4 regions of the Pseudoduganella rhizocola genome follow, and region 2 is predicted to be linked to each of the others. Evidence: predicted binding sites of a transcription regulator. Region 2 holds the regulator's gene; each other region holds the start of a gene.
What was found. The regulator LexA, encoded in region 2, represses DNA repair genes until DNA is damaged. The targets are predictions, from matches to a motif close to ACTGTATNNNNATACAGT.
Positions count from the first base shown of each region.

Region 1: the regulator LexA is predicted to act here: its motif matches at 1,147-1,164, upstream of imuA (translesion DNA synthesis-associated protein ImuA).
Region 3: the regulator LexA is predicted to act here: its motif matches at 1,274-1,291, upstream of ACJRPG_RS00515 (DNA topoisomerase IV subunit B).
Region 4: the regulator LexA is predicted to act here: its motif matches at 1,430-1,447, upstream of recA (recombinase RecA).

Region 1 is NZ_JBJQIK030000003.1:399,468-402,671, forward strand. It holds gene ACJRPG_RS09040 (SOS response-associated peptidase family protein) at 1-267, opposite strand, end outside; gene ACJRPG_RS09045 (hypothetical protein) at 387-1,022, opposite strand; gene imuA (translesion DNA synthesis-associated protein ImuA) at 1,224-1,925, shown strand; gene ACJRPG_RS09055 (Y-family DNA polymerase) at 1,858-3,204, shown strand, end outside.
Region 2 is NZ_JBJQIK030000002.1:66,830-70,033, reverse strand. It holds gene rpsR (30S ribosomal protein S18) at 1-30, opposite strand, end outside; gene priB (primosomal replication protein N) at 32-352, opposite strand; gene rpsF (30S ribosomal protein S6) at 372-755, opposite strand; gene lexA (transcriptional repressor LexA) at 979-1,620, shown strand; gene ACJRPG_RS03880 (glutathione S-transferase family protein) at 1,620-2,246, shown strand; gene ACJRPG_RS03875 (hypothetical protein) at 2,253-2,690, opposite strand; gene ACJRPG_RS03870 (cystathionine gamma-synthase family protein) at 2,773-3,204, opposite strand, start outside.
Region 3 is NZ_JBJQIK030000001.1:104,008-107,211, reverse strand. It holds gene kdpA (potassium-transporting ATPase subunit KdpA) at 1-112, opposite strand, end outside; gene ACJRPG_RS00525 (potassium-transporting ATPase subunit F) at 113-202, opposite strand; gene ACJRPG_RS00520 (response regulator) at 393-1,253, opposite strand; gene ACJRPG_RS00515 (DNA topoisomerase IV subunit B) at 1,374-3,204, shown strand, end outside.
Region 4 is NZ_JBJQIK030000019.1:20,109-23,312, reverse strand. It holds gene ACJRPG_RS24480 (sensor histidine kinase) at 1-693, opposite strand, end outside; gene ACJRPG_RS24475 (response regulator) at 690-1,382, opposite strand; gene recA (recombinase RecA) at 1,485-2,555, shown strand; gene recX (recombination regulator RecX) at 2,629-3,087, shown strand.

The DNA.
Region 1 (3,204 bases), on a different contig from region 2:
TACGCCGACCCGCTCGGCGCGTGTATTCATCGTCGTCTTCTTGAACTCGCCTTGTAGATATTTACGCTTCGGCTTCATGCCGAAGCTAGCGAGCAAGGCTTTACGTTGGATATCTTCGCCCAGCACAACGATCGGCGCGACATAGTCTTGGAAAATCTCTTCGACCCAGTCTTTCTGCGGCGGTTCGACATTGAACCGCTCGAGCCCATGTCGTTTCACGGTGGTGTAGTTAACGCACATTGCATTAAGCGGTTTGGAAAGCTGCATAGTACCAAAGCGCGGCGCAATTCCGCACTATGAACGCAACGTTTCAAAGGATCGCGGAACCTGGCGATCCTGTTGTGCGTCCTCAGCTTATAGCTGAGCGGACGGTACGGCTGAGTAATTTACTCGTACAACCCTGCCTGCGCTTGGTGTAGACCGCCCGGAAGCACGTCATAGAGCTCGTGCGTATCTGCCGCCATCCTATCGGGCGATGTGTCGGCAAAGACTAACAAACTAAAGGCATTGGTGATGCGCGCGTTCAGCGCCACAGCGCAGGTGCTGGGGGCGACCTCCAATGAAAACTCACGGTCAAGTTCGGAGATTCCGCTCTGGACGGTATCACGCTTGCCCCATCGGTCCAGCTGTTCTTCCACGGAGAAACCAGGAATTGGCGGCGCACTTGCGGCGGCCCAATAGAAGTAGATGGCGCCAAAGTCAGGGAAGATGCGTCCGTGCTCCTCGTAGAACATAGCCTTCGCCAGGCGGCTGGCAAGCAAACTCATCGCGTCCTGCAGCCTTGTATCGACTGGTTCGGTCGATACGGTATGGACGGGCGCTGTCGAGGCCAAGATCTGACCAGCGTCCAGCGCCGCATCCTGACACGGTTCGCATGAGGGGAAAACATAGCGCGCGGGCCACGCCGACAGCTTGATCAGAGCATCGGGAACGCACGGCGCCAACAACTGCTTTTCTGCCACACCGCAGAAGATGCAATTTTTACATTGCTCATCATCTCGCCCGTGCTTTACTGAGTCCATCTGCTCTCCCCTATCTGTTCGTTGCTCACGCGTTCAATTGTAAGCCGGCTTTCATGGATCGCTCTGCGACAATCGATGCCACGCGGAATTAAAAAAAACTGCAAATCACCACGGCATCCAATATACTGTATATTCATACAGTATTCAATCACTAATATGCTTGTCGTCTCTGTTCCAGCCCTTGCGTTAGCACCATCCGGTATGGATCCAGGCACGCTGCCCGATGTGTGGCGGGCGAGCGAACTGGCCCGGTCGCGCGTACCCGCTGCCAGCTGCGGGTACGCGGTGCTGGACCGGGAGCTGCCAAACGGTGGCTGGCCGCAATCGAGTTTGACTGAACTACTGCTTCAGCAGCACGGCATCGGCGAACTGCAGTTGCTGCAGCCGATGCTGGCTCGGCTGGCGCGTAGCCAGCGCATTGCGCTGGTGCAGCCGCCCTGCATCCCGCAGGCAATGGCAGCGCGGCACTGGGACCTCGATCCGCTGCAGCTGCTGTGGCTGCGTCCGAAGTCCAGCGCCGACGCGCTGTGGTCGGCTGAACAGATTCTCAAGAACGGTAGCTGTGGCGCTCTTCTACTCTGGCAAAGCAATATCCGCACCGAATCGCTGCGCCGCCTGCACTTGGCGGCCCAAGGCAGCGAAACGTGGTTCTGGCTGCTGCGTCCGATGGCGGCTGCGCTCGAGCCGTCGCCGGCGCCACTGCGGCTCGGCTTGCGCCCGGCGCATGGCGGCATGGTGGTCGAGGTCCTGAAACGGCGCGGCCCGGCTGCAGACGGCCACCTGTTTATCCAGCTGCCGCACATGCCGGCGCGGCGCCCGATCACCGAGAGCGACCATGCAACTGCTGTTCAGCCTGCACCTACCCCTGCTGCCGCTGCAAGCCCTGCGCCCCTGCTGGTCTGAGCCGGGGCCCTTTGCGGTGATCGACGGCGGCCGGGTGCTCGCCGTGTCGGCTGAGGCGGCCGCGCTCGGCGTGCGGCCCGGCCTGCGTGCCGGCGGCGCCCAGGCCATCGCGCCCCAGGCAGTGCTGTTGGAGCGCGACCTGCAGAAGGAAGCCGATGCGTTGCAGGCCGCCATCCTCGCGCTGTTCCAGTTCACGCCCGACATCGCGCACGCGCCGGACTTCGGCCTGCTGCTGGATGTGGGACCCAGCCTGCGCCTGTTCCACGGTCCGCGCGCGCTGGCCGACAAGGTGCTGCACTGCCTGAGCCAGCAGGGCCTGAGCGCCACCCTGGGCGCGGCGCCCACGGCCGCCGGCGCCTGGCTGCTGGCCCGCCGCCCCCGCCAGCGCCAACGTCCGCTGCGGCGGCGCTGCCTGCGCCTGGCAACCCTGGCCACGCTGCTGGATTCCCTGCCCTGCAGCATCCTCCCCGAAGCGCAGCCTTTCCTGCCACTGCTGACCGGCATCGGCGCACGCGACCTGGCCGCGCTGCGCCGCCTGCCGAAAAGCGGACTGCTGCGCCGAACCAGCGTGCAGCTGGCCGACGCGCTGGCGGGCGCCTATGGCGAGTCGATCGAACTGTTCCGCTGGATCAGCATCCCGGCCACCTTTACAGCCCGGCTCGACACGCTGGAACGCATCGAGCGAGCCGATGACCTGCTGGAAGGAGCGTCCCGCCTGCTGCTGCAGATGACGGGCTGGCTGACGGTGCGCCAGCTGGCCGCCGCCGCTTTCACCCTGCTGCTGCTGCATGAACGGGGCCGGGCCGCGATAGCGCCGACGGCGCTCGAGATGGTGCTGGCCGAGCCGGCATGGCAGGACGCCCACCTGCTGCGCCTGCTCAAGGAGCGCCTGGCGCGCATCGAGTTGCCGGCGCCGGTGATCGGCCTGCAGCTGGACGCGGTGCGCCTGGAAGCGCAGGCGCCGCCGAGCGGCGAGTTGTTCCCGCAGCCGGGCGGCTCGCCGGCCGACCTACTGCGCCTGCTCGAGCTGCTGAGCGCGCGCCTCGGCGCCGACAATGTGCTGATGCCGCAACTGACGCCTGACCACCGTCCGGAAGTGTGCAATACCTGGGGCCCGGCGGCGGTTAAGCCGCGGCGATCCACGATAGACGCTGAAGAGCTGGACCGCCCGTTCTGGCTGCTGGAAAAACCGGTCAAACTACTCTTACGCGACGAGCGCCCCTATTACGGCAGCCCGTTGGCCCTGATCCGGGGTCCCGAACGCATCGAAGCTGGCTGG
Region 2 (3,204 bases):
GTTTTTGTCGAACTTTTTACCGAATGCCATTTTAGGCTCCTGTATCTAAATGTGCGCTGCTCTGGGCAGCACGGAAATCAATGATGTGAAATACCAGGCTTTTGCTATTGCGGTTCTTCTTCGCCAGGAAACCGCTGAACTCATACACGCCACCGAGGGCTGCCTGGTTGAACCGTCCGGAGATTTCGCCTGCCGCAACGGCGGCGATCTCGAATTCGGTCAAGCGGGCGATGCCTGCCTCCATCTGCTGCGAACTGTGCTGCAATACTGCATTCACAATCGGCATGCCGGCCGGGGTGTAGCGCAGGGCGTCCCGTTCGGTGATGAGGGCGGTGAACTGAAGCTGGTTCAGGTCCGTTCCTGATTAAGACTTAGGCCGCGGCAGGGGCAGCTGCTGGTGCTTCGGCGCGGTGGCTCTTGGCCGCATCTTCACGCTGGACCGACTTCATCATCGGCGAAGGAGCGGTTTCCGCTTTCTTCATCTTGACGGTCAGGTGACGCAGCACGGCATCATTGAATTTGAACGCGGTTTCCAGTTCGACCAGAGTTTCGTTGTCGCACTCGATGTTCATGCAGATGTAGTGTGCTTTCGCCAGTTTCTGGATCGAGTACGCCATTTGACGGCGGCCCCAATCTTCCACGCGGTGCACGTTACCGCCGCGCGAGGTCACGCTGGCCTTGTAACGTTCGATCATCGCGGGCACTTGCTCGCTCTGGTCCGGATGGACGATAAATACGATTTCATAGTGACGCATGCAAACTCCCTTAAGGACTGTGAAAATAGCCCACCCCGGCGTCAAGACGAGTGTGGGAAGAGGTAAGCCCGCAAGCATAGCAGCTTTTCGCCCCGATTGGAAGAGCGGGACCGGCTGACACCACGGTGCCTGACCCCAGGGTGTCAGCTTTCCCCATAAAAAGCTTGCAATATCCGACACACTGTACAAAAATACAGTCTGTCGATATTCACAGTGGCCACCCATGATCAAACTGACTGCAAGGCAGGAAGAAATCCTCAATCTCATCAAGGATGCGATCGAGAACACCGGCTTCCCGCCGACCCGCGCCGAGATTGCGGCCGAGCTGGGCTTCAAGTCGGCCAATGCCGCCGAGGAGCACCTGAAAGCGCTGGCGCGCAAGGGCGCCATCGAAATCACCGCCGGCACTTCGCGCGGCATCCGCCTGCTGGGTTCGTTTGCCGAGTCCAGCGCGCCGATGCCGCACGTCCCGGCCCCGGTCCTGATGAGCCTGCCACTGATCGGCCGCGTGGCGGCCGGCTCGCCCATCCTGGCCCAGGAAAACCTGGAAACCAGCTACAGCGTCGACCCCAAGCTGTTCAGCAGCAAGCCGGACTACCTGCTCAAGGTGCGCGGCGAGTCGATGCGGGACATCGGCATCATGGACGGCGACCTGCTGGCCGTGAAGAAGGTGGACAGCGCCAAGAACGGCCAGATCGTGGTGGCCCGCCTCGGCAACGAAGTCACCGTCAAGCGCTACCGGCGCAACGGCGCCACCATCGAGCTGCTGCCGGAGAATTCCGACTTCAAGACCATCACCGTGCAGCCGGAGGACGAATTCGCCCTGGAAGGCCTGGCGGTAGGGCTGTTGCGCAGCTGGCACTGATGGCGATCCAGCTCTACGGCAGCTGCGAGTCCGGCCACAGCTACAAAGTCCAGCTGATGCTGAATGTGGCCGGCGTGCCGCACAGCTACGAGGAAATCGACCTGCGCCTGGCGCGGGCCGACCGTCCGGAACCCTTCCGCAGCCTGGCGCGCTACGGCGAGGTGCCGCTGCTGGTGCATGACGGCAAGCCCTACGTGCAGTCCAACGCCATCCTGCTGCACCTGGCGCAGCACCTGCGAGCTTACGGCGGCGAAACGGCGGAGCGCCTGGAGCGCGTGCGCGAATGGCTGTTCTGGGAAGCGAACCGGGTCGGCATGTCGATGGCCCACCTGCGCTATGGGCAGAAGTTCGACGACGAGGGCGCCTATGCGGGCACGGTGCTGCCCTGGTTCCGGCGCCGCTTCGACGCCGACATGCTCAGGCTGGAAGAGGAATTCGCCGACGGCCGCGCCTTCCTGCTGGACGACGCGCCCAGCGCGGCCGACTTCTCGCTGTGCGGCTATATGTACTGGCCGGAACAGGCCAAGGTGGACTACCCGGCGCGGGTGCAGGCCTGGCTGGACCGCATCGCGGCCCTGCCCGGCTGGCGCCACCCCTACCGCATGCCGGGCGCCGATCCCTGGTAAGCCGCCCTAGTGGCGCGCGCCATAATAGGTGCCGCGGCTCTCGGCCGCCGTCATCGAGACGCGGCGCGCATGGGCGTTCCAGTCGGAGGCAAATGCCGCAGCGCGGGCGGCCGCCAGCGCGCGCGACTGCCCGATCCAGCGGGCCCGCTGCAGCTGCGCCTCGGCAGCGGCGTCTTCGGCCTCCTGCACCAGCTTCAGGTAGGTGTCCTGCCCCAAGGCCTCATTGCTGTCGAACTCCGCATTCAGGCGCTCAGCATAGCGGTTATAGCAAGCCTGCCAGTTGCGGTACTCCTGCTCCGTGCGCTGGGCGGCGGCCTCGTTCGAGACCGCCACGAATGCCGGCAGCTTGCAGCCGGACTGGCTATACGCGAGGTGATCGAAGGAAGTAGCGGCGGAAGCACTGCCCGCCATGGCAGCCAGGATGATTGCAGCGATGCGTTTCATTGCAGACCTCTTCGGACGGTGGGAAAGTGTAGAAAATCACTATACCCCCGCCGTCCGGCGAGCGCAATTTGCTTGCATGCTGCTAGGCTTCAGGCAGCGCGGCGCGGAAATCGTCCAGCAGGTCGGCCGTGTCCTCGATGCCGACCGAGACCCGGATCAGCGATTCGGCAATGCCCATCGAAGCGCGGCGCTCGGCGCCCATCTCGTAGAAGATGGTGTGCGCCACCGGAATCACCAGCGTGCGCGTGTCACCCAGGTTGGAGGCCGGCACGGCGACCTTCAGACGGTTCAGGTAGTCGAAGCAGTCGATGCCCTCTTTCAGCTCGAAGCTGAACAGGGAGCCGGCGGCCTTGAACAGCTCCGCCGCGATGGCGTGCTGCGGGTGCGAGGCCAGGCCCGGATAGTGGACCGCCGCCACCCGCTCATCCTGCTCCAGCATTTCCGCCAGCGCCTTCGCATTGGCGCTGGTGCGCTCCATGCGCAGCGCCAGCGTTTCCGAACCGACGGCGATATG
Region 3 (3,204 bases), on a different contig from region 2:
GCGGCTTGATGTCCGCGTCGCCGACCTTCGCCAGGAATGCGCCCAGCGGCCAGGCCAGCGCCAGCAGGACGATGAGGAATGCTGCGAGCAGCAGGAGGGATTGTGCGCTCATTTACAGCTCCTCCGCCTTCAGCAGGGCGACGAGCAGGTACACCATGAGGCCCGCGGCGGCCAGCGCGCCGATCAGATAGAAGGTAGTCATTGCTCCCCTCCCAGCTTGCCGCAGCCCGCGGCCATGGCCCAGGCCAGCAGCGCAAATGCGCCGATCAGGCCAATAAATACGACATCCATCGCGATCCCTTTCAGGTCTGTTTTGATGGATTCGAGCTTATCGGGACGCGCCTAAAAAGGGCGTAAAGACTTCATGATGGGGCGTAAACGGAATGTAAAAATCAGGGCAAACGCATCAGCCGTTTGAGCACGGAACGCAATGTCGCATCCGAAACCGGCTTGTCCAGCGAGCCCGCGATGCCGCAAGCCGCCGCGCGCGCCTCGTCGAACACCGCCCCCGCCGACAGCATCAGCACTACAGCCGAGCTCGTGTCCACTTTCGGGTCTGACCCCGAGGTGGACACGGCCTCGGCTGTAGCATAGGCGTCCATATCCTCCAGCGAGGTGTTGATCAGCACCACGGCAACGGGGCGCGTGCGGCAGGCGGCGACGGCATCGTCAGTGCCGGCGGCCCACGACGCGGTGACGCCATGGCGGCGCATCAGCCTCGTGATGTGCTGGGCAAACGCATCGCTGCGGTCCAGCACCAGCACCTCGCCCTGCAACGGCGGCTGGCGCATGGCGATGTATTCGGCGGGATCGGTCAGGTCGAGGTCCACGCGCGGCGCGCGGCGGCGCTCCGGCATGGGCGGCAGGCCGCTGGCGGCGCGCGCGGCCAGCGCTTCGGCTCGGCGCTCTACCAGCTTGCCCAGCTCGTGGTACACGCTGTCCCACTGTACCGGCAGGCGCAGGTTCGGATAGGGGAAATCGGGATGCGCCAGGTCCAGGCCCGGCGCCCCCAGCACCAGGGCGGGACGAATATCCCCCTGCGTGAGCCCATCCAGCGCGGCGAGCGTGGACAGGTGGGTTCCGTTAGCTAAATATAAATCCGGCTCTTGCAAAGAGTGCGCGGACAGGCAAAAATACGCCGGCCCCTTGTCCGGCGCCCGTTGCAGGCCGCTGGCGATGGCGGCGGCAGCCTGCGGCGGAAAGCCGACCAGGCGCACGGCGAACGGGAACTTCTCGGTCTGCTCTGCGGACATGCGATGTTGACGTTGTTTTTACGGCATTTAACCACAGTTCCCGCCCGGATTCGGCCATTTGACCTCGTTGAGGATAGAATGCGCAGGCGTCCGCATTAACCAAGAACCGCTTTCTCTAGTATGGCCACTAAAAAACCTGTTTCCGATTACAGCGAATCATCCATCCGGGTCCTGAAAGGTCTGGAACCAGTCAAGCAGCGCCCGGGCATGTACACCCGCACCGAGAATCCGCTGCACATCATCCAGGAAGTGATCGACAACGCCTCGGACGAAGCGCTCGGCGGCCATTGCAAAAATATTATCGTCACGCAGAATGCCGACGGCAGCGTGACCGTGGAAGACGATGGCCGCGGCATCCCGGTCGGCCTGCATCCGGAAGAAAACGTGCCGACGGTGGAGATTGTATTTACCCGCCTGCACGCGGGCGGCAAATTCGACAAGGGTTCGGGCGGCGCTTACGCCTTCTCCGGCGGCCTGCACGGCGTGGGCGTATCGGTGACCAACGCGCTGTCCAAACGGCTTGAAATCTCGGTATGGCGCAAGGACGACAAGGGCAATGTCTACCACCATCTCGCCTTCGAGAACGGCGACCTGGTGCAGCCGCTGGCTTCAGAAACCACCGCGAAAGACGGCAAGAAGTCCGGCACGCGCGTGACCGCATGGCCGGACCCGAAATACTTCGATTCCCCGCTGATCTCCCAGGTCGAGCTGCAGCGCCTGTTGCGCTCCAAGGCCGTGCTGCTGCCCGGTGTTACCGTTACCCTCATCAACGGCAAAACCGGCGACAAGCAGGTATGGCAGTACAACGACGGCCTGCGCGGCTACCTGAATGAAGCGCTGGCGCAGACCTCGAACGGCGAAACCGTGGTGCCGCTGTTCGAAGGCGAGCAGTTCGCCGGCCCCGATGCGGAAGGTTTCGCCGAAGGCGAAGGCGCATCGTGGGTAGTGGCATGGACGGAGGAAGGCGCGATCGTGCGCGAGTCCTACGTCAACCTGATTCCAACGCCGAACGGCGGCACGCACGAATCCGGCCTGCGCGAAGGCCTGTTCAGCGCCATGAAGAACTTCGTCGAGCTGCACTCGCTGCTGCCGAAAGGCGTGAAGCTGCTGCCGGAAGACGTGTTCGCGCGCGCTTCCTTCGTGCTGTCCGCAAAGGTGCTGGACCCGCAGTTCCAGGGCCAGATCAAGGAACGACTGAACTCGCGCGATGCGGTGCGCCTGGTGTCCACCTACTCCAAGCCTGCGCTGGAGCTGTGGCTGAACCAGCATATCGACTACGGCAAGAAGCTGGCCGAGCTGGTGATCAAGCAGGCCCAGTCCCGCCTGCGCTCCGCGCAGAAAGTGGAGAAGAAAAAATCCTCCGGCGTGGCTGTGCTGCCGGGTAAGCTGACCGACTGCGAATCGAACGATACCGCGCGCACGGAACTGTTCCTGGTGGAGGGCGACTCCGCAGGCGGTTCCGCCAAGATGGGCCGCGACAAGGAATTCCAGGCCATCCTGCCGCTTCGCGGCAAGGTGCTGAACTCCTGGGAGACGGACCGCGACCGCCTGTTTGCCAATAACGAGATCCACGATATCGCGGTGGCGATCGGCGTCGATCCGCACAGCGTGGGCGATGCGCCCGACCTGTCCGGCCTGCGCTACGGGAAAATCTGCATCCTCTCCGATGCGGACGTGGACGGCTCCCACATCCAGGTGCTGCTGCTGACCCTCTTCTTCCGCCACTTCCCGGCGCTGATCGAGAACGGCAATATCTGCATTGCGCGTCCGCCGCTGTACCGCGTGGATGCGCCGGCGCGCGGCAAGAAGCCGATCCAGAAGCTGTACGCGCTGGATGACGGCGAACTGACCGCCATCGAGGACAAGCTGCGCAAGGACGGCCTGAAGGACGGCAGCTGGTCGATTTCCCGCTTCAAGGGCCTGGGCGAGATGAACGCCGAGCAGCTGTGGG
Region 4 (3,204 bases), on a different contig from region 2:
CGGCACCTGGTTCGGCGCAATGGGACTCAGGTCATCCGAGCTTCGGGCGCGGATGCGTTCCTGCAGTTCGGCCAGCGGCAGCAGCCCGCGCGACAGCGCGAACCACACCAGCGCCAGCACCACCGGCAGGATGATGAACTGCGGCAGGATCACGCCCTTGATGATTTCATTGGCCAGCTTGGCGCGCTTCTCCAGCGTCTCGGCCACCTGCACCATGGCCAGGCGCGGTTCGCGCTTGCTGTCCTCTTCCAGGTTCACATAGGAATAGGCGATGCGGATCGGCGTGCCGTGCAGGTTGTCGTTGCGGAAGCGCACGTCGCCGGGGCGAAGCTCATCGTCTTCGGCGCGCGCCTCGGGTTGAGGCAGGTCGCGGTCGCCGTCCACGTAGCGCCCCTGCGGCCCCATGATCTGGAAGTAGACATTGTCGATATCGTCGGCGCGCAGGATATCGCGCGCGGAGCCGGGCAGGCGCTGCACCAGCTTGCCGTTCACCTCGCGCACCTGCTGCGCCAGCACGGTCACGCTGTCTTCCAGCGCATGGTCGAACGGCTGGTTGGCGATGGATTTCGCAACCAGGTAGGTGATCGCGATACTCATGGGCCACAGCAGCAGCAGGGGCGCCAGCATCCAGTCCAGGATTTCGCCGAACAGCGAATGCTGGATCTCGACTTCTTCCTCGGCGACCGGATTCACTTGGCTTCGGTAGCGCTGGCGCTTGAATACTTTTCGAGGCAGTAGCCCAGCCCGCGCACGGTGGCGATGCGCACGCCGCCCACTTCAATCTTCTTGCGCAGGCGGTGCACATAGACCTCGATGGCGTTGTTGCTGACTTCCTCGCCCCATTCGCACAGATGGTCCACCAGCTGTTCCTTCGACACCAGGCGTCCCGTGCGCGCCAGCAGGATCTCCAGCAGGCCCAGTTCACGCGCCGACAGGTCCAGCATCTGGTCGTTGATATAGGCGCTGCGGCCCACCTGGTCATAGCTGAGCGGGCCATGCTTGATGACGGTGGAGCCGCCGCCCTGGCCGCGCCGGGTGAGGGCGCGCACGCGCGCCTCCAGCTCGGACAGCGCGAAAGGTTTGGCCATATAGTCGTCGGCGCCCAGGTCGAGGCCGTTTACGCGCTGTTCCACCGAGTCGGCCGCCGTCAGGATCAGCACCGGCAGCAGGGAAGAGCGCGAACGCAGGCGGCGCAGCACCTCCAGCCCGGACATCTTGGGCAGGCCAAGGTCCAGGATCAGCAGGTCGAACTCCTGGGTGGAGAGGGCCGTATCCGCTTCCTGGCCGTTCTTTACACAGTCGATCGCATACCCGGACTGGCGCAGCGAGCGCGTGAGTCCGTCGGCCAGAACGCTGTCATCTTCGGCAAGTAAAATACGCATCCCTGATTTATATCACGAACCCCCCTCATACAGTACTTGCAAAAAGTACTGGATACCTATACAGTACCACCTGTACCGAACAACTTTGCCCGAAAGACCACCATGGACGACAAAAAAGCTGTAGTACCGGCCTCCGAAAAAGCCAAAGCCCTGGCTGCCGCCCTGGCCCAGATCGAGAAGCAGTTCGGCAAGGGCTCCGTGATGCGCATGGACGCCAGCGCCCCGATCGAGGAAGTGCAGACTGTGTCCACCGGCTCCCTGGGCCTGGACATCGCCCTGGGCGTCGGCGGCCTGCCGCGCGGCCGTGTGGTCGAAATCTACGGTCCGGAATCTTCGGGTAAAACCACGCTGACCCTGCAAACCATCGCGGAAATGCAGAAAATCGGCGGCACCTGCGCCTTCATCGACGCGGAACACGCGCTGGACGTGACCTATGCCCAGAAGCTGGGCGTGAACCTGCACGAACTGCTGATCTCCCAGCCGGACACCGGCGAACAGGCCCTGGAAATCTGCGATGCGCTGGTGCGCTCCGGCTCCGTGGACCTGATCGTGGTGGACTCCGTGGCGGCCCTGACCCCGCGCGCCGAGATCGAGGGCGATATGGGCGACGCCCTGCCGGGCCTGCAGGCCCGCCTGATGTCCCAGGCGCTGCGCAAGCTGACCGGCACCATCAACCGCACCAATACCCTGGTCATCTTCATCAACCAGATCCGCATGAAGATCGGTGTGATGTTCGGTTCGCCGGAAACCACTACTGGCGGTAATGCGCTGAAGTTCTACGCCTCCGTGCGCCTGGACATCCGCCGCACCGGCTCCATCAAGTCGGGCGACGAGGTGATCGGCAATGAAACCAAGGTCAAGGTGGTCAAGAACAAGATCGCGCCGCCGTTCAAGGAAGCCCACTTCGACATCCTGTATGGCGAAGGCACCTCCCGCGAAGGCGAAATCATCGACCTGGGCGTGGAAGCCAAGATCGTTGAGAAGTCCGGCTCGTGGTACTCCTACAACGGCGACCGCATCGGCCAGGGCAAGGACAATGCACGCATCTTCCTGAAAGAGCGTCCGGAACTGGCGCGCGAGATCGAGAACAAGGTCCGTGCCTCGCTGGGTGTGCGCGAGCTGCCGCCATCGGCCGCCGACGCGCCGGCGCCGAAGCTGAAGGCGGTGGAGTAATCACTTAGCTGAAGCGAATCGCCACCGTCCCGCACTGCGGCACGGTGGCGATTGCATTTAAGGCCCTCACCGCATGCCCCGCCCACCCCTCAGCCTGAAAGCCCGCGCCCTGCGCCTGCTGTCGACACGCGAGCACAGCCGCGTGGACCTGCGCCGCAAGCTGGAGCGTTATGCGGAAGAGGGCGACGATGTGGAGGCGCTGCTGGATTTCCTCGAACAGAACAACTGGCTGTCCGATCCGCGCTTTTCGGAATCGCTGGTGCACCGGCGCTCGGCGCGTTACGGCAACAGCCGTATCCTGGCCGAGCTGCAAAGCCACGGCATCAGCGGCGAGGCCCTGCAGGAAGCGAAGGCCGGCCTGGTGGAGGACGAAACGGCGCGCTGCGTGGAGGTCTGGCAGCGCAAATTCGGCGAAGTGGCGGCCGACCCCGAAGGCCGCAGCAAGCAGATGCGCTTCCTGATGCAGCGCGGCTTCTCCCAGAAAGCCATCCGCGTGGCCATGCAGGGCACTGCCCCGGACGAGGAATACTGAGCCCCACGCCTCCCTCTGGTCAGGCCGCATTTTTCCAAAGCATCGGCCGGTGTGCTACACTTTTGTAGTTTGATGCAGCACCGCGGGTGCGGTGGTTGTCCGTAGAAGCTGCGGCAA